DNA from 2 places in the [Clostridium] celerecrescens 18A genome. Region 2 is predicted to be linked to the other one. Evidence: a T-box and tRNA genes for the amino acid it is inferred to sense, from the RefSeq annotation. Region 2 holds a T-box; the other holds one or more tRNA genes.

Region 1 (15,933 bases), 3.2 Mb from region 2:
CCCCGCGCAGACCATCATCTCCTCGTAAAGTCCGCTGGCTTCTTCCGGTGAATAGCCATATACCAAAAATACATCCATTATATAGGGGGAATAGGTGATTCCCATGATCTCCTGGGCAAACCCCATTGCCGCAATTTCGCTGAAGGCGATCACATTAGAATCGTTATGAAGAAAACCAAGGGACCACAGTCTGACCTTCTTTGTCTTCGTGAAAATTTCATGTTTGTACTGCTCTTCCACGAAATGAAAAAGCTCGTGGGCCAGCAGAAGGCGGCTGATATCAAGCCCCTCTGCTAACAATTCTGAAATCCCCAGCCTTCCAAAGAGCTTCTCCCCTTTTTTCACTGCATCCATATAGATGCAGATTTTATTAGGTACCCGGTATTCAGCGAATAGCACCCGGTCGGTTTTATCCGGGTATTCCGGAAAGGAGATATCCATTCCCATGGCTTGTGCCAGCTTCTTAGGATCCCTGGTCTGGTACTTTTCACAAACCTTATGAGCATATTCTTTGCCGCAGGCCAGACTTTTCTCCATCCATTCCTTTCGCTGCTCCTCGTTAAACCTTCCATTTAAAGGCTCTCTGGAAAATGCATAGGAATACCATTCCACCGGTTCAATTTCCGCTAAGTCATTTACCATGTCTTCGATTGGACGTACGTCAAAGTGGGGGCGCTCATACACGCTTGTCCTCTGCTTTCCGAAAAGTCCATCTGTAATGGGCTTTAGGGCATTCCGAAACTCTTCCTTCTTCATAATCGATTAAATCTCCTGTACGGAAGCTATGATCAGGACATCTTCCTCTGGCTCCCGGTCACCTAGGTCCAGATTCATAAGAAGCATAACCTGCTCTAAATCCACTGCACTGTAGTCGCATACCCTGGGTCCGAAACATACAAAGAAATCCGGACGCAGCACGGTATCCGTCTTAAACACGGCGTTCTCCTTCCAAAGCTTTTCCACAACCTCTTCGTAATCCTTTGCCTTACATTTCTCTACAACACCGTCGGAACACTGAACTTTAATGAATCCCTTGCTGTCTACGATACGCAGAGGTGTTTTACCGTCTTTTTCTCCTTTATAAACATAAAACTTGTCTGTCATCTCAGCCAATTCCACATTGCAGATCTTGGGACCGAAATCCTGTATAGCAAGCTCGCAAGCCTCCGGCTCCTCGCAGGCCTTTAAAAGATCTGTGGTCTTTACTTCTGTGGATCCTGTGGCTATGGCCGTCACCTTTCCTGTCTGGCTGTCGATCTCTATATGGATCTCTACTGAATCAGGAGAAGCGCCTGAGCTGACTGCCAGATCTGCCGCCTCTTTTTTCAGCTCGCGGATGTCTTCCTGTGTTGGGTTTGGAATGACACGCTCTACCACGTCACGAACCATGGACAGCGCCACGCCTATGGAAGAAATTACTTCCGCATTTTCCGGGATGCTGTACTGCAGTCCCATCTTGCCGGCGCAGTAAGGAACCAGGGAAGCAGCACCGCCGCCGCAGCCAACCAGTTTCATGCTGTCATGATCTAACTTGTACTTTTCAGCCAGAGAGTTGATGCAGGCATTGATCTTTTCAAAGTCCTTATCCAGAATCTGGGTAGCCAGTTCTTCTACTGTTATGCCAAGCTTATCAGCAACAGGCTGCATGGCCTTTCTGGCGGAATTTGCATTGCCATGGGCAAAATATTTTTCATCAATTAAGCCCAGGACGTTTGCAGCATCCGTATTGGTAAAGCAGATGCGCTTTCCATTCTTTAACCGCAGGGTCACATAGTCACCCGGATCCCCTGGTTTTGGGCTTACCATTTCGATCTGTGGATCAACGATCTCATCTTCCGGCATAAAGCAGGCATATTCACAGCCGGCGATATGAGCGGAACGAGGGCCTACATCTACCACACATTTATCATTGACACGGACCATGGAACCGCCCGCGCAGCCTAAGATCCGGACATCCAGAGAGTTGATATAGGTGTCGTGACCCCCGATTTTTGCATAATCCACACCAGGACGGCCGTTTTTGATGACCCCGATGTTGGTGGTAGTACCTCCAACCTCAAAATAGATGGCATTGGAAGCACGAAGATACATGAGGGAACCCATAACCGATGCTGCCGGACCGGATAGTGCAGTCAGGATCGGACGCTTTCTCATTTCACCGATCTCCATAACACCGCCGTCACCTCTCATAATCATTAAGGGCACGTTGACGCCCGCAGATTTTACTGAGGTTTCTGTTGCATTTGCAGTCATCATCATCTTCGGCAGAATGGAGGCATTGATTGCCGCCGTACGGGTACGGCGGGTAAGTCCGTAAAGTTTTGTAATATCGGAAGCCATTGTTACAGGCACATTTTTCTTCTTTGCGCAGTCATGGATCATCTGCTCTTCCCCCATACTGTCCACGCCAAAGGCCATGGAAGCCACCATTACCTGAGAGCCCTGGGCAAGCAGATCATCGATGTTCTTATTGATGATATCTTCTGTCAGCATTTTTTTCTTAATAAAGGTATTATACACTTTGATCATACGGCCGACTTTTTCATCCAGCACAATGTTTTTTAAAGCCAGCTGGCGCTTTGCCAGAAAGCCCTCAAGACCACCCCCTGCTACTCCTACGACTCCGACGCTTGCCACATCGCCCTCGATAAAGGCATTGGTAGCCTGGGTGGTGGAGTGAGCCACGAAAACCACATCTTCCGGAGAGATATTATTTTCGTTCATGCAGTTCTTAAAGCTCTGCACAACTCCGGCAGCAACGCCGTCTTTGTGGTCATGTGTCGTTTTTACTTCGTTTTTTCCGATAATATCATGGGTATCGTTATCCATTGCAACGCATTTGGTATAGGTACCGCCTACGTCAATTCCCATACGAACCGGTCTGTGTATTCGTTCTGCCATTAATTTTCCATTCCTTTCCATTTCCTAGCCACGCATTCTGGCATAAAGGTATACTTGTTAGGTGTTTGCACCTTAGTTTTAACAATATTTATTCTCTCATTCAGATGAATTGTGAAAAGCGTCCGGGTGCGCAAAGGCGCGCCCGGACCTATGGGTGATCTTTCTTAAGTTTGAAGAGTTCGGGTTTTCAATATTAAGGCTGTGCTTGTTATGAAAGGAACCATGCGGCTCCAAGTCCGCCCAACATAATAAAGGTTGCGACATACTGCAGCACGCCGGCAAGATATGCGTTGGGGATGGATAGCTTTAAAAAATCTCTTGATTCAACCTTTGTATAAGCAAGTCCCCATGCAACCCATGACTGGGTGATACAGCTTCCGATATTTACTGTAATTGTCGGAATAGCGAATACCGCATATAAGAACGGTACAGAAAAGGAAGCAACATTGGACAACACGCCAAGGGTTGCGGCTCCACATCCAACCAGGGTCATCGGTCCACGGAACAATCCCATGCAAAGCAGAACAGCGAACACGATACAGACAACGATCTCACTCTTTGGCATTACGTTGCCTAAAATCACCTTGAAATAAGGAGAAGCATAAGCTGCTACCTGGTTAAACATAGGAAGAGTAAGAAGGAATCCTACTAGCGGAGCGGTATCAACTACACCATCATAGAACAGCTTGTTAACAAGCTGGCAGTTCTCCTTGAACGTCCCATTCATTCTTCCGCAAAGGAACAGAGCCAGGAATCCTGCGATTACAAAACCGCCGATTACGGAGAAATCCAGCCAGATCTTAAGAACAACCGGTACAACAGGAAGAAGCAGTGTGTAAAAAGGAGCATTCTTCTGTTCAGATGCTGTGCTGCGGGTCTGAGCAGCCCATGCATGTACGGTTTTTGCACGCTTTAAATAGAATGCAGCAAGTACGGTTGTTGCAACCAGCATGATAACCAGGGCAGCATAGCCCCAGTGTGATGCATACCAGCCGAGGGTGAACTCTGGCATCTCTTCTGGTTTAATAAAGAAAGCACGGTACTGTGCAAAGTTTACCGGGTTTAAGTAAATACCGGATGCAACAGAACCCATAAAAGTAAACAGTGCGACAGATTTTGGAATACCCAAAGACATAAGAATCGGAAGCACGATAACGCCGATTGCGATAACCGGGCCGGCTCCTGTCATGGCAGTGAAGATCAAAGCCGTAACAATGTTTAACAGAGCCACTGTAACAAATGGCTTATCTCCGCCTAATTCAACAGTCTTACGGATCAGCGTGGAAGCAATTCCGGTATCCATAAGCACGCGGCCAAACCAGGCACCCCAGCAAACGTTAACCAGAGTGGTTCCCCAACCTTCAGGGGCAGATTGATAAATCTTGTTTAAAGCGGCAATCAGTGTGTTGTCTTTTCCAAACTGCAGGATTGGATTAGACGTCAGGAATGACTCACTTGCAAAAAATGTTCCTCCGATTGGAAGGATGGTCCAAAGAAGCGTAATCAGCAGGAAGCCGATCATCAGGTTATGACCCTTGATACAGTAATACGCCAGGCCAAAGAACGAAATTAATAAAATGATTCCAATAATGTACTCCAAAGTAATACCTCCTATGACTTTTTATTCTCCATACAATGCAAACTCCTTTGCCGCTCCCTTAAGGCGGCAGTCTCTCTCAGATCTTTTTCCCATACTCCTTTCATCTTTTCTGCCCATGCTTATTGGGCAAAAAGGTATGCCCTCAGGGCGTTCATCATAATAAATATTTATTTCCATCCGGGCTGGTTTTTACGCCTGTCCGGAAAAGAACTGTGGATAGATTCCCCGAAGCGTTCCCGCATTCCAAAGAACCGAATTAAAATGATTGGCACAGATCAGGCATGCGGCTTCTGCATCCCTGCGCTTTAGATTATCAAGCAAAAGACGTCCCTCCACCTGGACGTGTTCAAGGCTCGTCAGGGAAGACATGTCTGTCTTATAGTTAAATGTTGTATACTGAAGATAATTCAAACGCAGCAAATCACAATCCATGGTCCGGAAAACCTCCCAGACATACTCATGGCCGCAAAAGGTAGAAAGCAGATAATGAAGCTGCTGCTCCACGATCAGAAAATCAATGGGATTATCTTTATTTACCTCGAATTTCTGATAATTAAGGACCTCTTCCAGCTGTTCGAGCTGAGATTTTGTAAGACCCTGGCGGCAGATCTCTTCAATGATTGCCTGTTCCAGCACATTATGAGAAAAAACGGCCTGCCTGATTCGTTCGCTGTCAAGCAGCGTGACCTCAGTTCCTCTCTGAGGATAAACGACGATATATCCTTCCTCTACCAGTCGGGAAAGTGCATCTCTCACCATCGTCCGGCTGGCATTCATCTGGCTGGACAGAATATTTTCACTCAGGCGTTCACCTGGCCGAATATCCAAATTCAATATTTGCATGCGCAGCTGGTTATAGATGTCGCTCCTCTGGTCACCTTTTCCTACTTCTACTTCTACTTCCATCACTCTTTTGCCTCCCTATGAAAACTGTTGTATCCAATTGCACACAAGCACTTATCAGGATTGCACATCAGTATCCCGCAAAATGCATATCAGTACTCGAAATATGCGTTATTACAATCATTTTCTATTTATTTACTTTGTAAAATATATCACATTCATTTTCTAAAATCAACTATTTTATTAGCATTTTCTACATTAATTATTAATCTTTTGGCGTACTTCTGATTTTTTTCACAAATAAATGCCATATTATCCCAAAAAATGCTCCGGCTGGAGGATTGCATACAAGTTTACTTGCATTCCTTAAAAATCTGCCCCAATAGCAGCGCAGAAGGCGATGAACAAGTCCTTTTCATAACGAAAAGAGAGCCTCGCTCCATGACTGGGATCCAGTCATGGAGCGAGGCTCCGTATTAAAATCATCATAATTTTTACAGGTTTGATGGCATGTTTATATTTTTCGCTGAACACGATTAATGCTTTTCAGTGCATTTTGAATATCTTTGCAAATCAGTGATTGCATACTGGTTTTATATCTTTGCGGATTGGCAGATTCCAGCGCATCGATGATGCAATCAGCCAAATGGTGCTTGCTTGCGGCAATCTGAGGAAGAACCTTAATGCACTGTCTTGCCGTGACAGGCTTCTCGTTCATTACATGCATCAAAAGCTCATCGATTATTTCGTCAATCCGGTTGTCCCTGTCCCATTTGGCATTGGCGGCAATCAGGATGATGCCCCTGGTTCTGACATATGAGTTTGGGTCATAAAGCATTTCCGTGATAGCGTCAAAATAGGGGTAAACAGAATCGGAACTGCCACATTCCTCCTCAAGCTGTTTCAGGCATTGATAAGCATAATCATTATCTTGATTTCTTAACCCATTTACTAATTCTTCAATTTTATCCATTGCCGTTACCGTCCATTTCCCTGTGATGCTGCAGATGAATACCAATATGCCCGATTCCCAAAACCATCATGGATATCAAAAGCCAGACCACCTTCCCATATACTCCCAGAGGAAAGAATGCGGCAACAGGCAATGATGCGCCAGCAGGTGATAAGAACCTGGCATGCAGTTATGTTCCCTTTTCCAGTTTGCCGCGGTAATCCGCGATTCCGCCTATATCTGTAACAGAATAACCATAGGTCCGCAGGTAACGGCAGGCCTGTCTGCTGCGGGCTCCGCTGCGGCAATAAACAAATACCGGATTATTTTTGTTAAGCTTAATGGATTCCAAACGATCCAGCGGCATATTAACACTGCCAGGAACATGACCATTGGCATATTCCTGTACCGTACGTACATCCAGCAATACTGCATTGGACGTGTTGTTTGCCTGCTCAACTCCGGAAGCAAAATCCGAATGGTTAGAAAAAAAGTTAAATATGCTCATTTCAGCATCTCCTTCTCATTTAAATTATTCTTATAACGATGGTCTCATTATAACGGTTATAAGGCAATGTCTCAGTGACATTGTTACATAAATGAGAATTATTCTTATTTTTAACAAGATACAAGAGCATGGCTGTCCGAGTCAATGGGATATTCGCAATATTGGAAAATCCAAATGAATTCGGATCAAAGAGTTAATAAATCCGAATCACCATGGCCTTTCCTTTTCAAACCATCCCAAAGATTCCCAGTAATTCACATCCGCAGGGTTAAAATGAAACTGTTTGTGCATAAACCTCATGGCATAAAATAGAGTTTTAATCTTCAAAGAAGGAGTTACCAGTTTGTTTTTTCCTTTGATTTTATCCGAAAGCCTGTCAATTTTCTTTTGCAGCTTTGCCTTCCTTTTGCCAGCCACCGTATCCCAATCGCTTCCATAGACATTCCTTCCAAATGTATAAATATGCGAAATGCCCCAAAAGGTCATGCTATCCTTTAAATCCCTCAGTGCAGACCTGGTTCCTGCACCTGCGGCCGTAGAAATGATAAGAACCTGCTTATGAAACATTTCCTTTCTCGGCTGATGAGCCATCCTTTGGTACCCAAAATGGTCAAGAAACGCCTTCATCTGCCCCGGAACATAATAGACGTAAACTGGTGCTGTGAATATCTGTAAAGCGGCTTCAAGCATGGACTCTATAATCATCGCTTTGCGTTGTTGTCCTGTAAAAGTATCCAAAAAAGCTCAGAAACATCCAGTTATTATTATAACAGATAAGTAAAAAATATACCATTATTACTATAATTTTGGTTACAGACAATTGTTTAGGATTAATCACTTGACGTATCCAATCCTAAATATTATCATATAACCGTAAGGTCTAAACAAATGATAAGCCCCTTTGGACAATCTGGCATTTCCCAAAATAAAAGGAAATGAGCTGGACAATAAAAATAGGTGGGGTAATAGGAAGAGAGGATCATAATAGACAATTAATAACTAGTTTTTTATGAAGAAGGGAGTTAAACAAAATATGCTGAAAATAGCATTATGCGATGACAACCGATGTGCGATCAATCAATACGCGGAGTTAATTTCCCAAATTGCAGAGAAGCATCAGATAAAGATCCAGGTTTCCAGTTATCTAAGCGGAGAATCCTTGCTTTTTCATTTTTCCGAAGCCCCTGAACAAACAGATATTATATTTTTAGATGTCATGATGGGCAAAACAGATGGGCTGGAGACGGCCCGTAAGCTGCGGGATTGCGACTGCAAAGCACAAATCGTCTTTTTAACAAGTTATGAAGACTATGTTTATGAGGCATTTGATGTAAATGCTCTTCAATATCTTTTAAAAGATAATACAAGTGCAGAAAAGTTTGAGGAAGTTTTCCTGAAGGCAGCAGAGCTTGCTTCAAAAAAAGATGATGAATTATTTACTTTTGAATTTGACGGCAAGACAACCGCAGTCCCTATCCATCAAATCTCCTATTTTGAAATTTGGCAAAGAATTGTGACGGTACATTACAGCGATGGAAAAACGGCAAAATTCTACGGCAGCATGGAACGCATAGAAAAAAGGCTTTCCGGAAAAGACTTTGTGCGGTCGCACCGTTCTTACCTGATTCATCTGCCCTATATCGTGACTTTTAGGCAGCAGACCGTCCAGTTAAAAACCGGAGAAACAGTTCCAGTAGGAGTCACTTACGTTCAATCCCTGAAAAAGGCATTTTCTGATTATATTTCACGTTTTCATATTTACACTTCCAAAAGTTTATCTTAGAAGAAGGAGAAGCTATGATCTATATTGTTATTCCGGTAGTTCTCCTGTATTATTATTTTTTTCTGTTTTACTACCGTAAGCTTTTTCCTATGCAAAAGAAAAGGCCTATTCAAGTTATGCTTATTCTGGCAATTATCGCCTCATCGTATATCTACTTAACCCCATTAGGTATACGATGGCTAAGGCTTCCAGTAATCATGATTGCCATGTCCATAGGGCTACGCTTTTCCACTGGTATGGACTGGCTGCAGGCAGTCTATGGCGGAAGCTTTTCGGTGTTAAACGCTTACTGCTTCCGCGGCATACTGGCAGTAATCAGTGCGATTATTTTCGGCGGCCAAGATCTTTCTAATATAGAGACTTACTATGCAAGTACCGTTTTGGTCCTTCCTTTAGTACTTTTATTCCTTACTATTTTATATAAGACCATTCTCCCCGATGACAAGCTAAAGCTCTTTTTGTATAACCGCAATCAGCTTAAATATGTCGTTACTTATGAGATTACAGCTGCAGCCAATTTGGTTGTCATTAATTCCGGACGTGATTTATTTCCTTTTGATATATTTTCATCCGGTAACATCTTATCTCCTTACGGCAGGTGGTATGTAAATATTGGCTTAGGAGCTTATGTCCTTACCATTGGCATGCTCATCTACGCCATTTACCAATCGATCCGGAGTACGGAACTGCAGGAGTACCAATGGAGAATGGAAATGCTGGAGGAGCAGTACGAACGGCAGGTGCGGCATTACAAATCATATCAGAAATACACGGAAAGCTTCCGGGCCTTCAAGCATGACTACCGATCCATGATGGTAGTATTAAAATCATTGATCCGGACAAATGATAATGAAAAGGCTCTTCTTCTGATTGATGATATGTTTGAAGAGATGCAGAAAAAAGTGGTTGTCCATAAAAAATATTCCGATAGTGTTATTCTGGACGCCATGCTTCAGGATCTTTCTAATATTTGTGAAGAAAATAAAATTCGCCTCTCATCAAACGTATCTCTTCCCCGCAACACGGGGTTGTCTACAATTGATGCAGTCCGTATTTTTTCGAATTTTATCAATAATGCTGTGGAAGCATGCTATAAGGTCCCGGTTTCAGATCGGTTTATAGATATTGTCAGTACTAACGAGCTGAAGTGGGTCACGCTTCAGGTGGTCAATTCCTATAACGGCAAATCGCATGTGCATAACGGAAAATTCCTTACAACAAAGCCAGAAAAGCAATGTCATGGACTGGGGCTTAGAATCGTAGAACAAATTGCAGAAGGTTTAGGTGGTTTTGTTATATATGAAGAGGATTTTAAAAACAAGACATTCCTGGTCAGAATCCATATTCCCAGGTTGAGCGAAAACCAGAAAGGATGAAAAAGAAGCGGGGCAAGCCGCTTTCTGCTGCCTTGCCCCGCTTTATAATTCCGGTTATACAATCGGATATCCTCTTCGCTGCTTGATGAGGTTAAATCTGCTCTTTCTTTTTGTTTTTTTTGCATGCGTACATTCTTCGGTCCGCTTCCTGCAAAAGATTTGACGTAGTATATCCAGATTCGGAGTCAAACGACAAACTGCCGTGGCTAAACGACACTCCGTAGGGCTTTGAAGCTGTGCATTCCAGATTTTTCAGTACACAGTGCATTCTTTCTATGATTTTTTCAGCAGTATTCTCCATACAGTTTTTAAAGATGATGAAAAATTCATCGCCGCCATACCGGCAGACAACATCCGAGCTGCGAACAGTGTGTAAAATCACCTTCGCAATGCTCTTAATGGTATAATCACCTTCATCGTGACCGTATGTATCATTGATTACCTTTAAGTTGTCAATGTCAATAAAGACCAGGCAACTTGGAACATCGCTGTATAACAAGGTCTTTTCCAGTTCCTTCAGCCCTGTTTCCCGGTTATATGCACCCGTCATGATATCTGTCGACGCAGTCATCTGCAAGCGGTGTTCTCTGGTTTTCCAATCACTGACATCCTCGATAACATACAGGTACAGCACCTGACCATTGGGCAGCATGCACCTGTTTGACATAATCCGATACCATGTGTTATTGCTGTCATCATAAACTTCACGAAAAACCGGAAAGTTATCCTGCTCACCAAGCTCTGTGATCAACGTCAACAGGACATTACCCTGTACCTGTTGAATCGTCAGATTTTCAATATCTCCCAATATCCGTTTCGCAGGGCGATTGGCATATACCACATGTCCACCAAAGTCTACCTCTAATACGGAAATATGAAGGAGATCAAGCGCCTGAAGGATTTGATGATAACGCCAGCTGCTGACAGGAGCTGGAATCTTACCGGCTGCCTCCCCGTTATCTCTTATCGATGCGTCTGCAACCCGGTCAATCAAATCGTTAAACATATCAAATAATTCTCCAGAATACTCAAGCTTGCTGACCACATATCCTTCTTTAAGCAGTTTCCCGCTCTGGGTCAGAACAGAGAGCCGCGAGTGCAGCTGCTTAAGGGAGCCAGACAGATAATTACTCCTGGAAGGAAGTGTTCCATTCAGCCTTCCCTCCGATAAGTCAATCGCCAGGTGGTTCACTTCATTGATATCTTGAATCAATTGATTGATCTGTCCAATTAGTTTCTGCCATTCCGGCGCAGCGTCATCTGACTCCACAATATCACATTGTTTCCCGGACAACAGGTTCTCAAATAAATTCTGTATTGTCATAAGCATCGTATGATCTTCCTGGTTCATCCCCTGCCTCCTTATTACGGCTCATACTTCAACTCCAGCTGATCCTTATCCCAGACTCTCAGCTGCAAACCGGCAGGTTCTGTCCCCGGTAGACCAGCAATCAATCTCTTTCACACGAAACTGACAACCACTGTAGACTTCCAAAATCCCCGCAATAAAGCCTTCATCATAATCACAAACCGTCTTTCCTGATATGGGAAGGCCGGAACAATCCAGATCCTCTGAAACGGTCAGAGTAAATGACAGGGAATCCATATCCACTCGTTCCATGCGCAGAATACCAATCTTTAACTCCATCAGCTTATTGGTTAAGTTGGCGATGAAGAAATCAAAATCACCCGAAAGATCAAGTACATTTTTTGCCAGTTCTTTGCCCGCCAAATGCCCGGCAGCCCTAAACAGGCGGCTGGAAGTCTCCTCGTCATATTCACGGGCCAGGATATCCTTTAAGGTGTATTGCAGCAGACGGTAAACAAGCACCGGTACATCAGAGCCCATATTTTTTCTTCCCTCATCAATATTTCCAAGGGATTCCCAGGTGAACTGAGATGGTTTGCTTTCATAACTCATAAAAAATCCTCCTTAATATGTACTGTAAAAATATATAACAAAACCCCCGCCGATTCTGCACAATCGAATACGAGAGAAAATTCATAACTCTTTACCGGCTTTCCACAGACTTGGAGGGCTTTCGATTCACAGGGAGAAATGTATATTCATTTTATTGTACAAGATTTATTATGCTATTATGAACAAGCTGTTTTAAATTGGCCTTTTAATGTCATAAATAATTCATGGTGGTGTATAAAGTCAGATCTTTAAGGGGCGAAAGGTCACGAAATAAAAAGAAACCCATTCTTGACTATTGCCAAAAATAGGTTTCTTTAGTTAAAGCGGGTGATGGGAATCGAACCCACGTATCCAGCTTGGAAGGCTGGTGTTCTACCATTGAACTACACCCGCAAGGAATTTCTGAAGTTTTTCAAAAGTGCTTTGAAAAGCACAATGCCCAAAGCCGGAATCGAACCAGCGACACGAGGATTTTCAGTCCTCTGCTCTACCAACTGAGCTATCTGGGCATAACCACCTGCAACACGAATAATTCTACAAGATTTCTCCCCTCTTGTCAAGACAAGTTTTCTAAATTATGTCAAAAAAACATAATTCTCAGTAAAATCCTTAAAACAAATCACATGCCTGGTTAAAGCTTACACACCTTGAATATCTGGAATTCCACATATTCTCATTATAATATTTGTAGGATTGTTCCGCCGTCATATACTCATTATCAACAGTCGTATTGCAATAAGCCGGAACAACAATTTCAAATCCATGTTCAAAACCGCATTTTATTGTTGCATCTATGCAGTAATCGGTTTGCAAACCAGTAATCATAATGGTATTTTCGTTTTTAGAGTGTAAGTATTCTAGCAATCCCGTATCCTTAAATGCACTATTAACATGTTTATCAAAGATTTTTTCCTCATTCATTGGAGCAAATTGTTCAAATATTTCAAATCCTTTTATGCCCTTAGTCAGCTCAAAACCATCATCATGGCGAACGTAGATAATCTCTATGCCCTTGGTTCTTGCTAAACGAATTAATTGCTTCATGTTATTTACAAAGGTTTCATATTGAAATAGTTCATTTGTAACAATCATATCCTGTGCATCTACTACCAACAGTACCATTTAAATCCCCCCTTATTCCAATGCTTTCCAAAGCAGCTGTCCATTTTCGAAAATCACTTCAATTCGCCCGGTATCCTTTAGCCAGGAAAGATATGAGCGTACAGTGCTGCCAACGAGTACATATTGTTCAAAATTCATTACCAGACTATAGTCATTGAAAAGCTGCTGTAAAACCCTTTCAAAGATAACCGGCTCTTTACAAATCCCAAGTATCTCAACTGCTATTTCATGTACCTTATCAATGTTGATCTGAGCAAGCGGGGCGATATCATCGGTTGCTTCTGCGTGGGCGGGGATAAAAACCTTTGCTTTCAAGGTCTTTACCATTTCCAAGGTGTTAAGGTAAGCGGATACATCATAGATAAACCCGATCTGGTATTTTTCCAGAGTTTCTTTGCTCGACAGGCAGTCTGCTAAATAAACGACGTCATCCATATCTCTATAACCCACCATATCAAAAAAATGGCCGGGAAGAGGAAGTACATTCATCCCATTTGGAAGAACCTTCTCTGTAAGGTGTTCTGCACTGCTTTCCTGGGCCATCAGGAATTTGTGCCTTAAGTCCTTTGGCGGGAACCCGCCATACAGGAAAGACGGTTCAAGGATGGTATGGTTCGTAAAGTCGCATTCAATACCAGGAGCATAAACCTTGCATCCGGTTTGATTCTGTAAATACTTATTGCCTCCGATATGATCGACATTTGAATGGGTATTATAAATTGCTGTCAGCCGCCAGCCATTGGCGTCCAGTATCTGCCGTACCTTCCGCCCAGCATCCTTGTCGCTTCCGCTGTCAATAAGGCATACGTCCGTATCGTTAAGCTTCACAATGCCAATCTTTGCCGGGCTTTGAACATAATAACTATTTGTGCTGACCTGATTTAATTCATACATTTGGGAAACCTCCAATAATAGTAATCCTTTTGAAACCTGTAGTTTTAATGATGATAATGATTCACAGGAAAGGTAGTGTCGGGTCCTTCCGGACAGACCTTCCTTTCCGCTCCGAAATCCTGTCTCCTTCTTCCACCCTTCCGCACAGCAGCGGGCTATGTTCATCGTACAATGTGCGTCTCCTTTTCACTGCCTCCGCACTGTCATTGGCATAGCAATACTTACACCCGGCCAGGCAGGTGTCATAAGTTCCCACCTCGACGCTTTCCATGCAGCCACATTCTATTCTTTGATTTTTATCCTTCTTCCTGCATACCGGACCGCCTATTAAGTATTCTGCCATAGCTGGGTCAATGCAGCTTCCTCGCGAAATCCCAACAGAACTTAAATCAGCTTTTTCCGCACACGCTTCAATCCTGAGCCCGTAAGTACCTGCAATCGCCGAAAGTTCTTTGCCCAGCCTTTTCATCCCTTCTTCATCCAATTCTTCTACCGGGATTCCCTTCATGTTGCGTTCTGTTTTTCCATACTTGTCCAGAAAACTGATCACAACTTTTTCCGCAGACCCGCAGACGCCTCTGGCTATTTCTTCAAAGGCCCGCAAATGGTATTCCTCCCTGTAACGGCAGTTAAGGAATATGGGATCATATCGCCAGACCATACGGTCTTTTCCCACTTTTTCTGCCGTTTCCCGGAAAATATCAACCAAATGCCTTTTATCCGGCAGTCCAGGCTCAATATCATTTCCATATCCTGTCAATGTAAACTGGATATAGAAAGGGATGCTTTGAAGCTCCCGGATTCGTTCCATCATAGGCTCCGGATTTTTCGTCCAGAATACCATAAGCTCCACCTGCTCCGGAGATAGGTCGATCCGGCTGATCTGATGGCTGTTCATGGGATTTTTTACATAAAGGTACCCTTCCTTCAGCCTGTTAAAAAACCAATCCGAATAAAATTGTGGAATATCAGTCCGCCTGCTGACACTGAGTATCATAGTTCTTACTCCTGTTTCTTCTTAGTAAAACCATTATAAGCCTTCCTTGTGCCCGCTTCAACCTCTTTAACTTTTTAAGAACTTCGAATATGGCATCTGTCTGGAATAAGTTGGCATAATGTTTTGCCTATTAACTGGGAATTCTGATATATGAAATGAAGCCGTTTTCTATCATCATCAACAACTGGAGGAACCCCATGAAAAAAGAACCTGTATTTTTAACTGACAAAAATCATAACGTCATTCTGGAAGCCATCTCCGGTACTCCCAATGCCGCGCTTCCGGACAGCTTGAAGCCTTTTGAAATATTGGAACCTAATACTTCGGACGGTGCCACGGAAAAACATGTTCCGGTCATTGAGACAGAAGGAAATCATGTGACCGTAAAGGTGGGCAGCACGTTCCATCCCATGACCGAGGAACACAACATTTCCTGGATCTGCTTACAGACAACGGCAGGAAGTGTCATGAGAGTAAGCTTAAGCCCTGACTGCGAACCGGTGGCCTGCTTTACTCTGGAGAATGGTGATTCTCCAAAGACCGCTTACGCCTACTGTAATCTTCATGGATTTTGGAAAACAGAGGTGTAACGAAATACAATTCCCTGAAGTACACTCCAGGAAAGATGCATTCTCTGTTTCCAATATCGCCGCAGGATTCATAATCCTGCGGCGATTCCTATGCCCTCAATTTTTACCATAAGCATACAACTCAACTGGTTTTTATCAAGACAACGGCTGATTTCTCCGCCTTAGAGAGAATCATTCAAGGGCAAGCCGAACTTCTTCATCGCTTAATGTATTAGGAACTTCAACGTCTCTTCAAAGCCATCCATCTCTGCACCATCAAAGTGATACAATTTGAAGAGTAAATTCCACAATGTTTCCAGCTCTTACTCGCCAAATCCATTAAAAACATCAGCCATAAAATCAACCGTCATATTGCTGCCGCAATTTACCAACGTTTCAAGACCTAAATCCGTCAGATGTACATTAACTGCCCTTCTATCCTTTTTGCTTGGGACGATCGCAACCAG
Region 2 (15,933 bases):
CAGACAGTACCAGGATCTTCACGCTGTTCCTCCATATCCATGTTCTCGTATATTGTCTGTCCCTGGAGACGTACCAGAGACCGAGCCTCTTCCGTAAGCTCATCAAATTCCGGAATCTGTCCTACGACATTTTCTGTCAGCCAGTTCATGGTAGTTATATCTTCCGGAGTAAGACTTTCGTTTTCCCTGCACTGGATTTGTCCGTCCTGAGAATAAATGGTTCCTTCAAAAGGCTGAAAGCTTCCAGCCCGTATGGAATTCCTCAAAAGTGTAATTAACCGGCTGGTTCCGTGAGGCAGATTATGAGAGCAAATGACATCGATCACATCTGCCGACATCCCCCACCAGTAATTGATGGCCTGTTTCCCTTTCATTTCCTTCCTGCCGAAATCTCCATGGCATATAATATTAACAATTCTTTCGTAAAACTTTCCCCAATGCCAGATAGGAGTCGCCAGATTTTTCAGGGTTCCATCAGGGTTCTTCTGGTAAAGTCCATATTCTCTGGTGGGCGTCTGAGGAGTTATCATGTCATCACCTGAAATAAAGGTGACCTTCTCTTTTTCCAACTCCGCGTGAGCATCACGGTCCTTTACCCTTGACCATTCTAAGTACACCTTGGCATAAGGATTGATCATTCTGGCTCCCAGGGCAAAGGCATTGATATTAGCAATGGTGCCGTAGATCGGATAATCAGCAATATATCCGATCTTCTCGGCCTGGGACATGGAAGCTGCCAAAGCGCCCATTAGGAATTTCGATTCATACATTCTTCCATAATAGGTACAGATGGAAGAATAGGACATATTAACGGAACAGTTGAACACCTTTACTTCCGGATGATCGATTGCAGCCTTCACACTTAAATTGATCATCTGGGAGGCCGTAGTAAATATTACGTTGCACCTGGCCCCAATGGCCAGTTCAATGGCATTAGCGATCTCCTGCTCAGAATCTGCATTAAAAAATGCAACCGTTTGTACGGCTCCGTTAAAAGCCTGCTCTAAATACATCCTGCCCAGCTCATGCCCATAAGCCCAGCTGGAAGTTTCTGCTGTTTTTGCATGGATAAATGCAATCTTTAGCATCTCCGGTTCAATGGACTGGAACGGGCGCAGCCAATTAATGAGCTTAAGGGGGCTATTGTCCGATGATTCCTCTATTTCTTCCGGCTGTTCAACCAAAGTGATCTTATTGCCTCTGGAGGCCAGGAGCAGTTCATCCTTCATTCTGACCAAGTCCTTTTTTATCTGCCCTTCAATCCGGTCTTTCACGATTCGGTATCCGAACAGTTCCACGTAAACAAGGAACGCATCCGAACACGTCATATCGTAATCATCGCCGCCAAAGGCATGGAATGCTTTGGAAAAACGGTCATAAGCGGATTTGAAGATGATCCTGTCATCCTCACTCCAAGGCTCTCCCGGATTCTTATTCATTGCCTTTATCAGCTTGTCGTAGCTCCCTTCTTTACTAAACCAGACATCACAGTTAAAGGAAACCTGGTAAAAATCCAGGAATTCATAGTAAAGCCTGTTATCTAAATCATCAGTCCTCTTTGGAATCAGGCGGGTTACAGAGGCAGAGATGCTGAAAGCACCAACATATTTTAAGACGCTGACCCTTTTATTGCCTTCCTGAACATAATACTGGTTCATAAATTCAAAGACTTCAATAGGATCATGGATCCCCTCTTCAATCTGATGGTCATATAAATATGCCCATTTCGCCCCAAATTCCGATTTCTCCGACAATAGAGGCATGAAATTACTGGCAAAGGCGCTGGTGCGTCCCTCCGTTTTCGTACCCACCACCTTTTCCAGAGGAATATCCATGATTCCCAAATTCACTTCTGAAACAATATCCGTATAAGACAGGATCTGATCCAGGACCGGCAGATACGGATATTCTCCCTTTGACACAGAAGCCTGATATCGCCTTCGGCCCCGCTTTAACGCCCCTACGTAATCATATAATGCCATCCATTTTCCCTCCAACATTTTCTAAGGTTATTTTAGCATTAAAACAGCTTTCTGTACAGATTATTCAGGAGGCTTAAAGTGGCACTCTATGAAAGATTTCTCACCTTAAAGTCTCTTTCCAGTTCTCTTTTCTGATCCTTTTTCGCAATGTCATCTCTCTTATCGTATAGCTTTTTACCTCTGGCAAGGCCGATCTCCACTTTCACCAGGCTGCCTTTAAAATATACCTGCAGAGGGACCAGGGTATAGCCCTTTTGAGCAATCTTTGCATCCAGCTTTCCGATCTCAGCCCTGTGAAGCAGCAGCTTTCTGACCCTTAGCGGGTCCTTGTTAAAGATATTCCCTTTTTCATACGGGCTGATGTTCATGCCGCAGACATAAACCTCTCCTTTATCGATTCTCACAAAGGACTCTTTAATGCTGCATTTGCCCATGCGGATGGATTTTACTTCTGTTCCGGCAAGTTCAATACCAGCCTCGAATTTTTCATCTATAAAATAATCGTGATATGCCTTTTTGTTATTGGCAATTAATTTGAAACTCTCTTTCCCCATTTTCATTCCTCCTGTTATTCCTCATCAAAACTCTTCGCCGGAATAAAGTCGATGGTACGCAAAAGCTTATCCGTACCCAATACCATGACCCTGATAGGCTGACCTAGTTTAAAGGTTTTCCTTGTCATTTCACCTACCAGCTCATAATGCTCTTCATCAAAGTGATAATAATCATCCTGGAGCTGATTCACATGGATCAAGCCTTCCACGGTGTTGGAAAGCTCCACATAAAGCCCCCAGTTTGTCACACCGGAAATCACTCCGTCAAACTCTTCCCCAATGTGTTTAGACATATACTCACACTTTTTAAGCTTAATGGTCTCCCGCTCTGCTTCATCGGCTCTCCGCTCCATGGCAGAAGACTGGACGGCTACCTGCTGAAGAATCTTATCGTAATGGCTGATCCTTTTTCCAGCTAAGCCTGACCTTAAATTCTCCTTAATGATTCGGTGGATCTGTAAGTCCGGGTACCTTCTGATTGGAGAAGTAAAGTGAGTATAATATTTAGCCGCCAGGCCAAAATGCCCGGTATTTGACACTGTATATTTAGCCTGCTTCATAGAACGAAGGGCCAGACGGCTGATCAGTGCCTCCTCTGGCGTATCCTCCGCATTGGCAAGCAGCTTCTGTACTTCCTTCGGGTAAACCTCACCATTATGAAAACGGATGGAGTATCCGAAATTATTAATCAAAGTGGCAAGGCTCTTCATCTTTTCCGGATCCGGGTTGTCATGGGTCCGGTAAAGGAAAGGAATCTCCTGCCAGAAATAATCCTCTGCAACTGTCTCATTTGCCATCAGCATAAAATCTTCAATGATTTTAGTTGCTGCATTTCTCTCGTAGGGCTTGATTTCCAAAGGCTTTCCCCGTTCATCAAGAATCACCTTGGTTTCCGGGAAATCAAAATCAATGGAGCCTCTCTTCTTTCTCTTCTCCCGCAGAATATCAGCCAGTTCCTTCATCTGATCAAACATGGAAACAAAGGCTTCGTATTCCTTCATAACCGACTCATCCCGGTCAGAGATAATGGCGTTGACTGCCGTATAGGTCATTCTCCGATCCACGTTTATGATGGTTTCTGCTATCCTGTGTCCCATTACATTACCGTTTTCATCAATGTCCATGATGCAGCTTAAGGCCAGCCGGTCTTCTCCCTGATTTAGGGAACAAATCCCATTTGACAGCTTATGAGGCAGCATGGGAATTACCCGGTCCACAAGATAAACGCTGGTTCCCCGTCTCAATGCTTCCTCATCCAAAGGGCTGTTTTCCGTTACATAATTCGTAACATCAGCGATGTGAACGCCTAAAGTATAGACACGATCTTTTTTAGATATAGTAATAGCATCGTCAAGATCTTTTGCATCTTCTCCATCAATGGTAACTGTCTGTAAATTTCTCAAATCAAGACGGCCCTGCATATCTTTTCCGGTCACTGCATCAGGTACTGCTTCCACCTGCTTCATTACGCTGTCCGGGAATTCCTCCGGAAGTCCATATGCTCTTACAATCGAAAGAATATCCGTGCCAGGGTCATTGACGTGGCCAATTATTTCGGTTATCATCCCTTCCGGTTTACGTTCCGGTCCGCCGAAATCTGTAACTCTAACCACAACCTTATGACCGGTCACGGCTCCCATGTCCTTGCCCTGAGGAATGAACACATCCTTAGAAATCTTCTGGTTGTCCGGAATAACGAAACCAAAATTTTTATTTTTCTGATAGAACCCTATGATCTGCTCATTTGCATGGACAAGCACCTTGATCACATGGCCCTCAGCTCTTTTTCCGTTTCCTGACTTTGATTCTGCAGTAATCAGCACGGTATCACCGTGAAGCGCTCCGCCTGTCTTGTCTTCCGGAATAAAAATATCCTGATCCAGCCCTTCTACCGCTACAAACCCAAAACCCTTAGAGTGTCCGGAAAACACACCGGCAATGGAGCCGATATCTGGCTTACCATATTTTCCTTTTTGTGATATACCAATCTTTCCTTCTGCCAAAAGGGTATCCAGTACCTCTTTTAAATCTTCCCTCTGATCCTTTGGAATGTCAAAGAGAATGGCTAATTCCTTTAATTTCATAGGTGCATAGGCAGGATCATTTATCAGCTGGAGAAGCATGGCTTTTCTTTGCGTTAACTGTTCTTCTGTCATTGTCTTCCTCTCTTGATTTTTATCTATTTTTTAATCATTTCTTTTTTATCGGAAGCAAGAAGCACTTCCGATAATCGTATGGAAGGGCTAAAAATAGCCCTTATATCGAAACTTGCTTTACAAGTTCCGATAAGCCATAATATATTATCTGCACTTTACCAGTAGGTATTACGAAACTTCCCTATAATGCGAAAAAAACACCCTTGTTGCCATATCACAAGAGTGTTTAATCTTTACAGTATATTCAGATTCAGTACCAGCGCCAAAATGAAAAACAGGACTGCACCGTATTTTGTGAATTTCTCCAGTTTTCCTTCCATGGAACGGCCTTTATTTCTGCCCCAGTAGGTATCAGCCATACCGCCGATAGAACCCAGGCCCTGACTCTTTCCTTCCTGTAAAAGGATTATTGCTGATAAAGCAACACATATGATAACAAATATGATTGATAAAATAATCCTGATCACGTTTCCCACCTCCTATAGTCAAACAAAGGATATCATACCATAATTTTTCTGAAAATACAATATATTTTTATATTTTTATATTCAATCATCATGTGCCCTTGTTACATGATGTTTTATAAAGAAGCTCTCCCTGTTTTTCTGACCTTATTATTATAGAAGCGTCTTAATCGCTCACTCACCTTTGATAAGCATTTATCTCTTATCCCCGCAAAACTTTTCATAATATGATTTTCATCGCATCCCTCCTTATTATATCATTATTCTTCATCTTTGGCATCACGCGCCAGGTATGTTATCCCATTGTTCCTATATTCAGACTTTTTCGCTTTTATAAATTTAATTTCCTTTTGCTTTTATAAGGAATTTATAATAACAAAAACTAAGGCATATGAAATAAACAGGTACCTTATGAAATTTTTCTTGACATTTCTATCAGGTACCGTTACAATATATTTAAGGTACCTGATGAATATTCAATTTTAGGAGGTTTATAATATGATGGAAGATAACTTTACAGAACTTTACGAAAAATTTTCAAAGCTGCAATGGCTCTTGCAGCGCCACCATTTACAGAAACATGCGGAACATGGACCCATGGCTGATCCAACCCGCGGGCAAGGCAGGGTTCTGGCGATGCTAAAAATACAATCTGAAATCAGCACAAAAGACCTGTCTTATCTGTTAGGCATCCGGATACAATCTCTTAACGAGCTTCTTAACAAACTGGAGAAAGGCGGTTATATCACCCGCACCCCTTCAGAAGCTGACAGACGCGTCATGTTGGTACAGCTAACGGAAAAAGGAAAGAATGAGCAGCAGCCCCGCCCGAATTTCGAAGATATCTTCAGTTGTCTCAACGAGGAGGAACAAATGGTCTTTGGTGAGTATCTCGACCGCATCACTGAGGTACTTGAAGCCCAGCTTGGTGATGATGAAGATGACGAAAGGCTTGAATGGATGCGCTCTGCACGTGAAAGACTGGGTGATGAAAGGTTTGACATGATGTTTATGCGTGGGGGCAGACATCCTTTTGACCGCAGGGAATGCTTTCATGGCTGTCCAGACAGAAGACCGGGAGGCTCGCACGGCGCCGGACATTTTGAACCGGGCCACAATGATCCAAGGTTCAACGGACACGGTTCCAATTGCTTTGGCAGACATGGTGGCGGCAGGCATATGTCTCCGCTGAATGAAGCTCCTCACATTGACGAAGAATAAGCAACGATATCCTGCTAATAACAGCATAGGCGCTGTCTTTCTGAAAGCCGATTGGCAGCGCTTTATTTTTTTACGCCTTTTTTCAGGCAGAAAGGAGCAATCATGTCTTTTATTATACTTTTTATATATGGCGTAAATCATCTCATTCGCACCATCTTGGGGCAAAAAGATGGGGCGTGCTGGTAATTGGGAATACAGTTTATGCTGATTTTTAATACAGCCAGTTATCGGTTAAAACAGCATGAAAAAGGCAGCGGCCGTAAAAAACGCTGCCTTTTTCATGCTTCTCCAGGCACTACTGTACTTTTTTTCCTTCGGCCGGTCAGTTAGAATATTCCATAACAGCCCGTCCAAATTTTCTATAAAATTCTTCAATGCGCAAAAGTTCATTGTATTTGGAGATGCATTCTCCTCTGCACGGTGCTCCGCTCTTCACATAATCGGCACCGACAGCTGCTGCCATATCCGCCAGGAATGACTCTTCCGTATCCTTTCCATCGCTGGCAATGATCACTTTATGTCCGGCTTTTCTTGCCTTCTCCACCATTTCCAACGCCCCGGTTACAGTCCCCGCCTGTTCCATACGGATGATCGTCGCATTAGCCGCAGCAAAATCATCGGATACCAAAAGCGTACGGTGCTCCAAGAGCTTCATCATTTGTTCTCGTCCTTCCAGATCTTCTTTCCAAAGACCATTTAGGACCGCACAGATGGGAAAGCCGTCCGCCAGCCTCAGATAATAGGCGAGCATATCCTTTTGCGCCCTGTTTATGGAGATTCCACCTTTCCTGCTTTCCTTTGAAAAACAGTAAGTGCCATCTTCTTTCACATACAGACGGTCTGCATCAGCATTGATGGCCACCAGCACGTCTGTCCCCGGCTTATATCCGGTAAGCTTAAAGGAATCCATTAAATAATGCAATGCTTCTTCTGAATTTTTCATATCAGGTTCAAAGCCGCCGCCATCTCCTGTAGAGGTGCTAAAGCCGCTTATGGATAAAAGCCTTTTTAATGTCTGGTAAATCTCCACTCCCATGCGAAGTCCTTCCGAATAGGAATTTGCTCCCTGAGGAACAATCATGATCTCTTGAAAATCAAGACCTTTTTCCCCGCCGCCTCCGCTTATCATACTCATCATGGGAACCGGCATCACAGGAGCCGAGGTTCCGCCCAGATAACGGTAAAGCGGCAGATGAAGTCCTGCCCCCGCTGCTCTTGCAGCCGCCATGGATAAAGCCAGAACACCCTGGTTCCCAACCTCTTCTCCCCGGTTCACTGCTGCCTGGGAAAGCATCCGATCGATTCTTCCCTGGTCTGATGCATCCTCAAACAATATTGTTTCTGAAAGCCAGTCACCCACAAGCTCTGCCTGTTTCTCTGCCCTTCCTGTGTCTCCCAGGGAAACCGTCGCTCTTCCATGAGCACCGTTTTCCAGAATCACTTCAGCTTCTACCCCGGGATACCCCCAGGAATCCCGGACAATTCTTCCTGTTATTTCTATAATATCAAGGCTGTTAAACATCTTTTTGCCTCCTGTCCTTTCTTACATTCTTACCGTAAGGATTGACGGAATTTATCACGTCCATGCAGGCAGAGAGAAAAAAGATGCCAGGAGATTTTTCTTTCATCCTGGCATCTTTCTTTGATGTCATACTTGTAAAACGGCATTTGTTTATGCCCGAAGTTCAATTCCCAATCCTTGTAATCCGTTAAGGATCTTTTTCATTACAGCAAGAACCTCCTGCTCTTCTAAGGTGTGATCGCCTGCGCGGAAGGTGATAGAATAAGCAACAGACTTATATCCTGCTAAAATCTGGGTTCCTTCATAAATATCGAAAAGCTCATAGCTTTCCAGTATCTTTCCTCCCCGTTGTTCGATGATCTCTTCGATCTGTCCGACAAGAATTTCCTTTGGCACCACCATGCTGATATCTCTGGTAACAGCCGGATATTTCGCTATTCCGGTGTATTTTCTGTCAAAGCTTGTAAATGGAATCATGGATGGCATATCGATCACAGCCACATAGGCCCGGTCCCCAATCTTATAGTTGTCAGCCACCTCCGGATGAACTTCTCCCAGATATCCGATGGTTACCCCATCATAAATGATATCTGCCTGTCTTCCTGGATGAAGGAATGTTTTACCACTCTTTGGAACATAATGAGGCCGTTTGTGCATTCCGGTTTTATCAAAGAATTCTTCTATCACACCCTTCATATCAAAGAAATCGCCGTCGCCGTAAAATCCCAGGGTAAACTGCATTCTTTCATCGGGAAGCTCGGTCAATGGAAGCGCCTTTGGAAGATAAATATTGGCCAGCTCATAAAGGCGGACATTCTTATTGCGGCGGTTGTAGTTGGTGGATAAGGAGTTTAACATTCCATGAAGAGGTGATGTCCTCATAACACTGAAATCCTCTCCCAAAGGATTTAATATATTTACGGTCACACGAAGCGGACTGTTCTCCGGGATCAGCAGACGGTCAAATACCCTGGGACTTTCAAAAGAATAGGTCATTCCCTGGGAAAATCCAGAGAATTCCGCCACTTCCCTAGCCACCTCTTCAACTCTTAATTTGTATGACAGTTTGCCGGTCGTTGCCTCACCGGTGGGCAGGGATACGGGGATCTTGTCATATCCAAAGAATCTGGCAACTTCTTCCGCCAGATCCGCCATACAGTCTAAATCCTGACGGAAGGTGGGAATAAGGATTTCATTTGCTGTCTCATCGTATTCCAAATCCAGCTTTTTAAAGTATCCAAGCATTGTTTCCGCTTCGATCTCAGTACCCAGAAGCCGATTCATCTTTTCTGGCTCAAAGGGAAGTCTTTTCCCCTCCCGCTTTTCAGGATATATATCAATCATGCCGCCTACGACTTCTCCTGCACCCAGCTCCTCAATCAGCTGGCACGCGCGGTTAATCGCCTCCTCAGCGTTGTTAGGATCAAGTCCCTTTTCAAATTTACCGGAAGCATCGGTCCTTAATCCGACTTTTTTAGAAGAAAGGCGGATATTGGTTCCATCAAAGCAGGCGCTTTCAAATACCATGGTCTTCACCTCATCGGTAATCTTGGAGTTCTCTCCGCCCATGATACCGGCGATTCCTACAGCCTTTTCTCCGTCGTTGATCATGAGAACGGTGCTGTCAAGCTTTCTTTCCTGTTCGTCAAGGGTCTGGAAGGTATCGCCTTCTCCCGCGCATTTTACAACGATTTCATGATTTGCAAGCAGGTCATAGTCAAAGGCATGCATTGGCTGACCATACTCTTCCATCACATAATTGGTAATATCCACGATATTATTAATCGGACGGATTCCGCATGCTGCAAGTCGTCTCTGCAACCAGGCCGGGGAAGGAGCAAGCTTGATATTTTTCACCATTCTTGCACAATAGCGGGGACAAAGACGGCTATCCTCTACGGAAATCTTTAAATAGTCATGGATATCCTCACTGTTTCCTGTGGCTGTTACCACCGGAGGTACAAAGGGCTTACGGAAGGTAGCCGCCGCTTCTCTTGCAATTCCTATTACACTGTAGCAGTCCACACGATTTGAGGTGATCTCGTATTCAAATACGGAATCACGAAGGCCCAGCACCTCTATGGCATCAGCACCTATTTCCGTATTCTCAGGCAGAATGTAAATCCCGCTTTCCGGTGCATCTGGATACATTTCATTGGAAGAGCCCAGCTCTTCAATGGAGCACATCATGCCGCAGGATTCGATTCCTCTTAGTTTCCCTTTCTTGATCTGGATTCCTTCTTCCGGAAGAGCGCCGCCGTCGTGGCCTCCTGCCACTTTGCCTCCGTCTAATACCACAGGAATTTTATCTCCTGTCTTTACATTGGATGCGCCTGTAACGATCTGTACGGTTTCCGCTCCAACATTGACCTGGCAGATGATCAGTTTATCCGCATCCGGATGACGTTCAATGGATAATATCTGTCCAACAACGATTTTCTCTAAGTTTTTATCCAGACAAACATAGCCCTCAACCTTTGATCCGGTAAGCGTCATAGCATCTGTATATTCCTGGGCCGTTACGTCTAAATCCGGAACGTATGCCTTAATCCATGATAATGGTGTATTCATTGATCTATCTTCCTTTCCTTAAAACTGTTTTAAGAATCTGATGTCGTTCTCATATAATAATCTCATGTCATCAATTTCATATTTTAACAGGGCAATCCGCTCCAATCCAACTCCAAATGCAAAGCCGGAATATTCATTGGGATCGATTCCGCTCATTGTAAGCACATTTGGATGAACCATGCCGCAGCCAAGAATCTCAATCCAACCGGAGCCTTTGCAGAAACGGCAGCCTTTTCCGCCGCATTTGAAACAGGTAACATCCATCTCCGCGCTTGGTTCTGTAAACGGGAAATGGTGCGGACGGAATTTCACTTTTGTCTCAAGGCCAAAAAGCTCTCTGGCAAACTCTGCAAGGGTCCCCTTTAAATCTGCAAATGTTATATTTTTATCAATTACAAGTCCTTCTATCTGGTGGAAGGAAGGGGAATGGGTTGCATCCACCTCATCAGACCGGAATACGCGGCCGGGGGCCAGCATGCGGATCGGCAGCTTGCCTTTTTCCATGGTCCTGACCTGGACCGGTGATGTCTGGCTTCTTAATACGATGTTATCACTGATATAAAAGGTATCCTGTTCGTCTCTTGCCGGATGATTCTTAGGTATATTCAATTTTTCAAAGTTATAGGAATCGTATTCCACTTCCGGCCCTTCAATGACCTCATATCCCATCCCAACGAAGATTCGCTCAACCTCTTCCAGAGCAATGGTATTTGGATGGGTGTGGCCTACCTTATTTCGTCTGCCGGGAAGGGTTACATCAATTACTTCTTTTTTCAGCTGTTCTTCTCTGGCTTTTTTCTGCAGAGCGGATATGGCATCCTCTAATTTCCCCTCGATCACGGCCCGGGCGTCATTTACCATCTGGCCCACCTTTGGCCTGTCTTCCGGAGCAACATCCTTCATACTCTTTAATACACTGGTTAGCTCACCTTTTTTTCCAAGATAAGCAACTTTAATGTCGTTTAGTTTTTCCAGCGCATCGGAAGCTTCAATCTGCTTTAACGCTTCCTGTTTGATTTTTTCCAATTGGTCCTTCATCGTGCTCTCCTTCTTTTCATGATCAAATTTTACTTTTACCGCTATAACAGCGAAATGAACTAAAAAAGCTCCGCCCCAAAAAGGGACGAAGCTATATTCGCGGTACCACCCTGATTCCTGCGTATGACACAGGCACTCGGTATACGTAACGTGTATTGACGTCATGACTTACCCGCCAGACCGGCAGCCAAAGCTGTCGCTGGTTTCAATCATGCTGCTTCGGTGGGAAATTCAATCTCTTATCTGAACTTAAAAGGGCTTACAGCCGATGGCCCTTTCTCTCTGGAAGAAAATTAAGGATTTACTTACACCTTCATTGCATTTGATGTTTTTAATTGTAACGTTACGTACCATTGTAATAACGGATGATCAAAATGTCAAGGATTATTTTGATATGGCTTATATCAGAAGGAAATAAGACGGCCTCTGTCCGTTTTCCTTTCTTAAATCGCATCTTTATAAGCTTCTTCTAAAATTCTTTTAAATTCAAGGAGTATTTCATAGGTTTCAGCCCGTTTTTCCAGATGCTCTATAAAAATATCAATATACTCCTTATCTTCGGCTCTTTTTGTTTTCTCAATCTGAACTTTTTCTTTTTCTTTATTGTAAAAATGGGCCAACGCAATTAAAAGCACACTCTCTGTTAACAATGCGCCCAACAAAATAATATCTAAAAAACTCATTTTTTCCCCCTGTTCTTTAAAACCATAAAATACGGCCAAGATTTTTACACTGTCTTTTACAGAATCAATATCTTAAACCGCCGTCATGTGATCACAAAATTTATCCATACCCCCTCCCCTTATCCGTAAACTGCAAAGGAATTCTTACGGGCCTGAAACAGACCGCCCTCCTGGCTTCCATAATGATTTCAAACATAATCCTACCGCCTTTTATATAGTTATTATAACTAATATCGAACTTTTTAAAGTATATCATAACAGTGAAAAAAAGAACAGCGCCAGAAAGTATATCCCAGATATCTTTCTGACGCTGTTTTTTATTATCTAATCAAAGCTACACAGCAAACTGGCTGTTATAAAGCTGTGCGTAAAATCCATTTTGGGAAAGCAGGCTTTCATGAGTTCCCTGCTCAATGATATGGCCATCCCTCATTACCAGTATCACATCCGCTTCTTTAATCGTAGAAAGACGGTGAGCGACGATAAAACTGGTACGCCCTTCCATCATTTTTCCAAAAGCTTTTTGAATTTTTATCTCGGTTCTGGTATCAATAGATGAAGTGGCTTCATCAAGAATCAGCATGGGAGGAAGGCACAACATAACTCTGGCAATGCATAAAAGCTGCTTCTGGCCTTGGGATAAGTTTCCGCCGTCTTCCGATATAACAGTATCATATCCTTCCGGCATACGCCTGATAAAACTGTGGGCATGAGCCTCCTTTGCCGCAAGAATGATTTCTTCCTCAGCCGCATCCGGCTTTCCATATGCAATATTTTCGCGAATGGTCCCTGATTTAAGCCATGTCTCCTGCAGCACCATACCGTAACTGGTTCTTAAGCTTTGTCTGGTCATATGGCGTATATCTTTCCCATCTACCCGGATGGAACCGGAATCCACATCATAAAAACGCATGAGGAGATTAATTACCGTACTCTTTCCGCAGCCCGTAGGGCCTACGATGGCTACTCTCTGGCCCTTACGTACGTTTAAATTCATATCCTCAATCAAGGCGATCTCAGGATTATAGGAAAAGTACACTTGTTCCAGAGATATCTCTCCCTTTGCATTGCTGAGCACTGCAGCGTCTGGCTCCTCTGGGACCTGAGGCTCCTCATCAATCAGTTCAAACACCCGAGCAGCAGAGGCCAGGGCATTTTGAAGCTCAGTAACCACACCAGATATTTCATTAAATGGCTTTGTATATTGATTGGCATAGCTTAAAAAACTGGAAAGCTGTCCTACGGATAAAAGTCCTTTTACAGCCGCAAAAGCTCCGGCGATTCCAACACTGGCATAAACCAGGCTGTTCACAAAGCGGGTCGCTGGATTGGTAATGGAAGAAAAGAATGTAGCTTTCAGGCTCCAGACACGCAAATCTTCGTTAATATCTTCAAATTTTTCCTGTGCATCGGCTTCATGGGCAAAGGCCTGCACCACCTTCTGATTCCCCAGCATCTCTTCCACAAGAGAAGTCAGCTCCCCTCTGGTCTGAGACTGCATCTTAAACAAGCGGAAGGTCTTTCTTGCAATAAAGCTGGCAACAAACAGTGAAACAGGAGTTACAAGAACCACCACAACCGTTATGCCCGGATTCATGGAAAACATAAAAACCAATGTTCCAAAAATGGTAAGGACTCCGGTGAACAGCTGGGTAAAGCCCATTAGCAGCCCATCGGAAAACTGATCGATATCTGTGATAATCCTGTTTATGATATCTCCGTGAGAATGGGAATCAATATATTTTAAAGGAAGGATCTCCAGCTTATTAAATGCCTGGGTTCTGATATCCTTCACCACCCGGTAGGTAACCAGGTTGTTGATATGGCTCATAAGCCACTGGGCCACCGCTGTTATTGCAATGATGATTCCTATTTGTTTTAAAATCGTCCACATGCCGGCAAAATCAACAGCTCCTGCTCCCACAATGCAGTCAATGGCCCGGCCAGTGAGGATGGGAACGTATAAAGTCAATAAAACTGTGACAAAAGCACAGGCCAGGGAAGCAGCGACTCCCCATTTATAACGGCCAATGCAGCGAAAAATCCGTTTGACAGTGGATCTGTATTTTTTTACGTTCATGTTATTGCACCTCCTCTTTTGACAGCTGGGATAAGCATATTTCCCGGTAAACCTGACAGGAAGTTAACAGCTCCTCATGAGTTCCCCAGCCTGCCATCTGCCCGTCATCTAAGACCAGGATCCTGTCCGCGTTTTTAATACTGGAAGCTCTCTGGGATACCAGGAAAACAGTCATATTCCCGGTACTTTCTTTAATTGCCTTTCTAAGCCTGGCATCAGTAGCAAAATCCAGGGCAGAAGCGCTGTCATCCATGATGAGAATCTGAGGATCTTTTACCAATGCCCTTGCAATGGCTAGTCTCTGCCGCTGCCCGCCGGAAAGATTCCTTCCTCCCGCCTGGATCAGAAGCTCCAGTCCTTCTCCTTTTTCCTCTACAAAATCCTTTGCCTGGGCAGTGGCAAGAGCCTCATAAATCTCATGGTCCGTTGCTTCTTTTTTCCCCCACTTCATATTTTCCCGAAGGGTTCCTTTAAAAAGCACCGCCTTTTGGGGAACAATTCCCACCAGCTCCCTCAACTGTCCCAAAGGATATTGCCTTACGTCAACTCCTCCTACCTTTACGGATCCTTCTGTGACCTCATAAAAACGGGGAATCAGATTTACCAGGGTGGTCTTACCGGAACCTGTTCCTCCGATGATTCCAATGGTCTCCCCCTTCATGACCTGAAAGGATAAACCGCTTAACGCCGCATCCTTGGCCCCTGCATAGGCAAAGGTCATATGGTCAAATTCTACTTCGGGAGCATCCTGTTTTTCTTCCACACCCTTATTCGAAACTTCTGTAATGGCTGGCTCCTGTTCAAACACAGCGTTAATCCGGCCTGCACAGGCTAAGGACTTTGAAATCGTGATAATCAGATTTGCCAGTTTTACAAGCTCTACTAAAATCTGGGACATGTAATTTACTAAAGCAATCACTGCCCCCTGAGTGATGATGCCGCTCTGCACCTGTCTCGCGCCGGTGTTGATCAAAACGATGATCCCCAGGTTGATCAAAACATAGGTAAGGGGATTCATTAAGGCTGAAATCTTTCCTACGAAAACCTGGAAACGTACTAAAAGGCCATTTTCCTCATCAAACCGGCGTATTTCACCATTTTGGCGGTCAAACGCACGGATGACACGGACTCCTTCAAGATTCTCCCTGACAGCCAAGAGCACCTGATCCAATTGCTTCTGCACCTTTTTATACAATGGGATGCTGATCAGCATAATGCCGAAGACAACAATGGAAAGAACCGGGATAAGTACTGCAAAAACCAGAGCTGCCCTGGCATTGATGGTAAATGCCATGATCATGGCACCGCATACCACAAACGGAGAACGAAGGAACAGACGAAGGAATAAATTAACTCCAGACTGTACCTGATTGGCATCGCTGGTAATACGGGTAATCAGGGTCGCAGTTCCAATGGAATCTATTTCCTGGTACGACAGTTTGTTGATATGGGCAAACAAATCATTTCGGAGAGAAGTTCCGAAGCCGGCCGCTGCTTTTGCCGCAAAATACTGGGCCGTAATAGAACAGACAAGGCCTATGACGCCAAGCAGAACCAATAATCCGCCCATCTTAAGTATATAAGGAATATTCTGAGACTTGATCCCTACGTCAATCACCTTTGCCACTACAAGAGGCACCAATAATTCAAAGCAGGCTTCCA

What was found. A T-box is a leader RNA that pairs with one kind of tRNA and senses whether it is charged. The one in region 2 lies ahead of pheS (phenylalanine--tRNA ligase subunit alpha), so its partner is inferred to be a tRNA-Phe.
Region 1: it encodes a tRNA-Phe, which carries the amino acid that the T-box ahead of pheS (phenylalanine--tRNA ligase subunit alpha) is inferred to sense. The anticodon was not compared.

The regions. Positions count from the first base shown of each region.
Region 1 covers NZ_PGET01000001.1:4,653,755-4,669,687, reverse strand. The annotation lists gene H171_RS21255 (hypothetical protein) at 1-756, opposite strand, end outside; gene H171_RS21250 (hydantoinase/oxoprolinase family protein) at 763-2,901, opposite strand; gene H171_RS21245 (citrate transporter) at 3,110-4,501, opposite strand; gene H171_RS21240 (GntR family transcriptional regulator) at 4,691-5,407, opposite strand; gene H171_RS21235 (SufBD protein) at 5,859-6,317, opposite strand; gene H171_RS21230 (rhodanese-like domain-containing protein) at 6,487-6,804, opposite strand; gene H171_RS21225 (NAD(P)H-dependent oxidoreductase) at 7,012-7,542, opposite strand; gene H171_RS21220 (LytR/AlgR family response regulator transcription factor) at 7,838-8,587, shown strand; gene H171_RS21215 (sensor histidine kinase) at 8,602-9,963, shown strand; gene H171_RS21210 (sensor domain-containing diguanylate cyclase) at 10,055-11,314, opposite strand; gene H171_RS21205 (V4R domain-containing protein) at 11,360-11,884, opposite strand; tRNA gene H171_RS21200 (tRNA-Gly) at 12,207-12,277, opposite strand; tRNA gene H171_RS21195 (tRNA-Phe) at 12,321-12,393, opposite strand; gene H171_RS21190 (cysteine hydrolase family protein) at 12,494-13,006, opposite strand; gene H171_RS21185 (MBL fold metallo-hydrolase) at 13,019-13,900, opposite strand; gene H171_RS21180 (DUF1848 domain-containing protein) at 13,962-14,897, opposite strand; gene H171_RS21175 (desulfoferrodoxin family protein) at 15,095-15,487, shown strand; gene H171_RS25065 (MarR family winged helix-turn-helix transcriptional regulator) at 15,790-15,933, opposite strand, start outside.
Region 2 covers NZ_PGET01000001.1:1,460,500-1,476,432, reverse strand. The annotation lists gene H171_RS07000 (BMP family ABC transporter substrate-binding protein) at 1-1,982, opposite strand, end outside; gene H171_RS07005 (metallophosphoesterase family protein) at 1-22, opposite strand, end outside; gene smpB (SsrA-binding protein SmpB) at 2,069-2,536, opposite strand; gene rnr (ribonuclease R) at 2,551-4,659, opposite strand; gene secG (preprotein translocase subunit SecG) at 4,926-5,159, opposite strand; gene H171_RS06980 (MarR family winged helix-turn-helix transcriptional regulator) at 5,655-6,377, shown strand; gene eno (phosphopyruvate hydratase family protein) at 6,700-7,899, opposite strand; gene pheT (phenylalanine--tRNA ligase subunit beta) at 8,050-10,470, opposite strand; gene pheS (phenylalanine--tRNA ligase subunit alpha) at 10,489-11,508, opposite strand; T-box leader at 11,587-11,834, opposite strand; gene H171_RS06960 (hypothetical protein) at 11,952-12,191, opposite strand; gene H171_RS06955 (ABC transporter ATP-binding protein) at 12,526-14,271, opposite strand; gene H171_RS06950 (ABC transporter ATP-binding protein) at 14,273-15,933, opposite strand, start outside.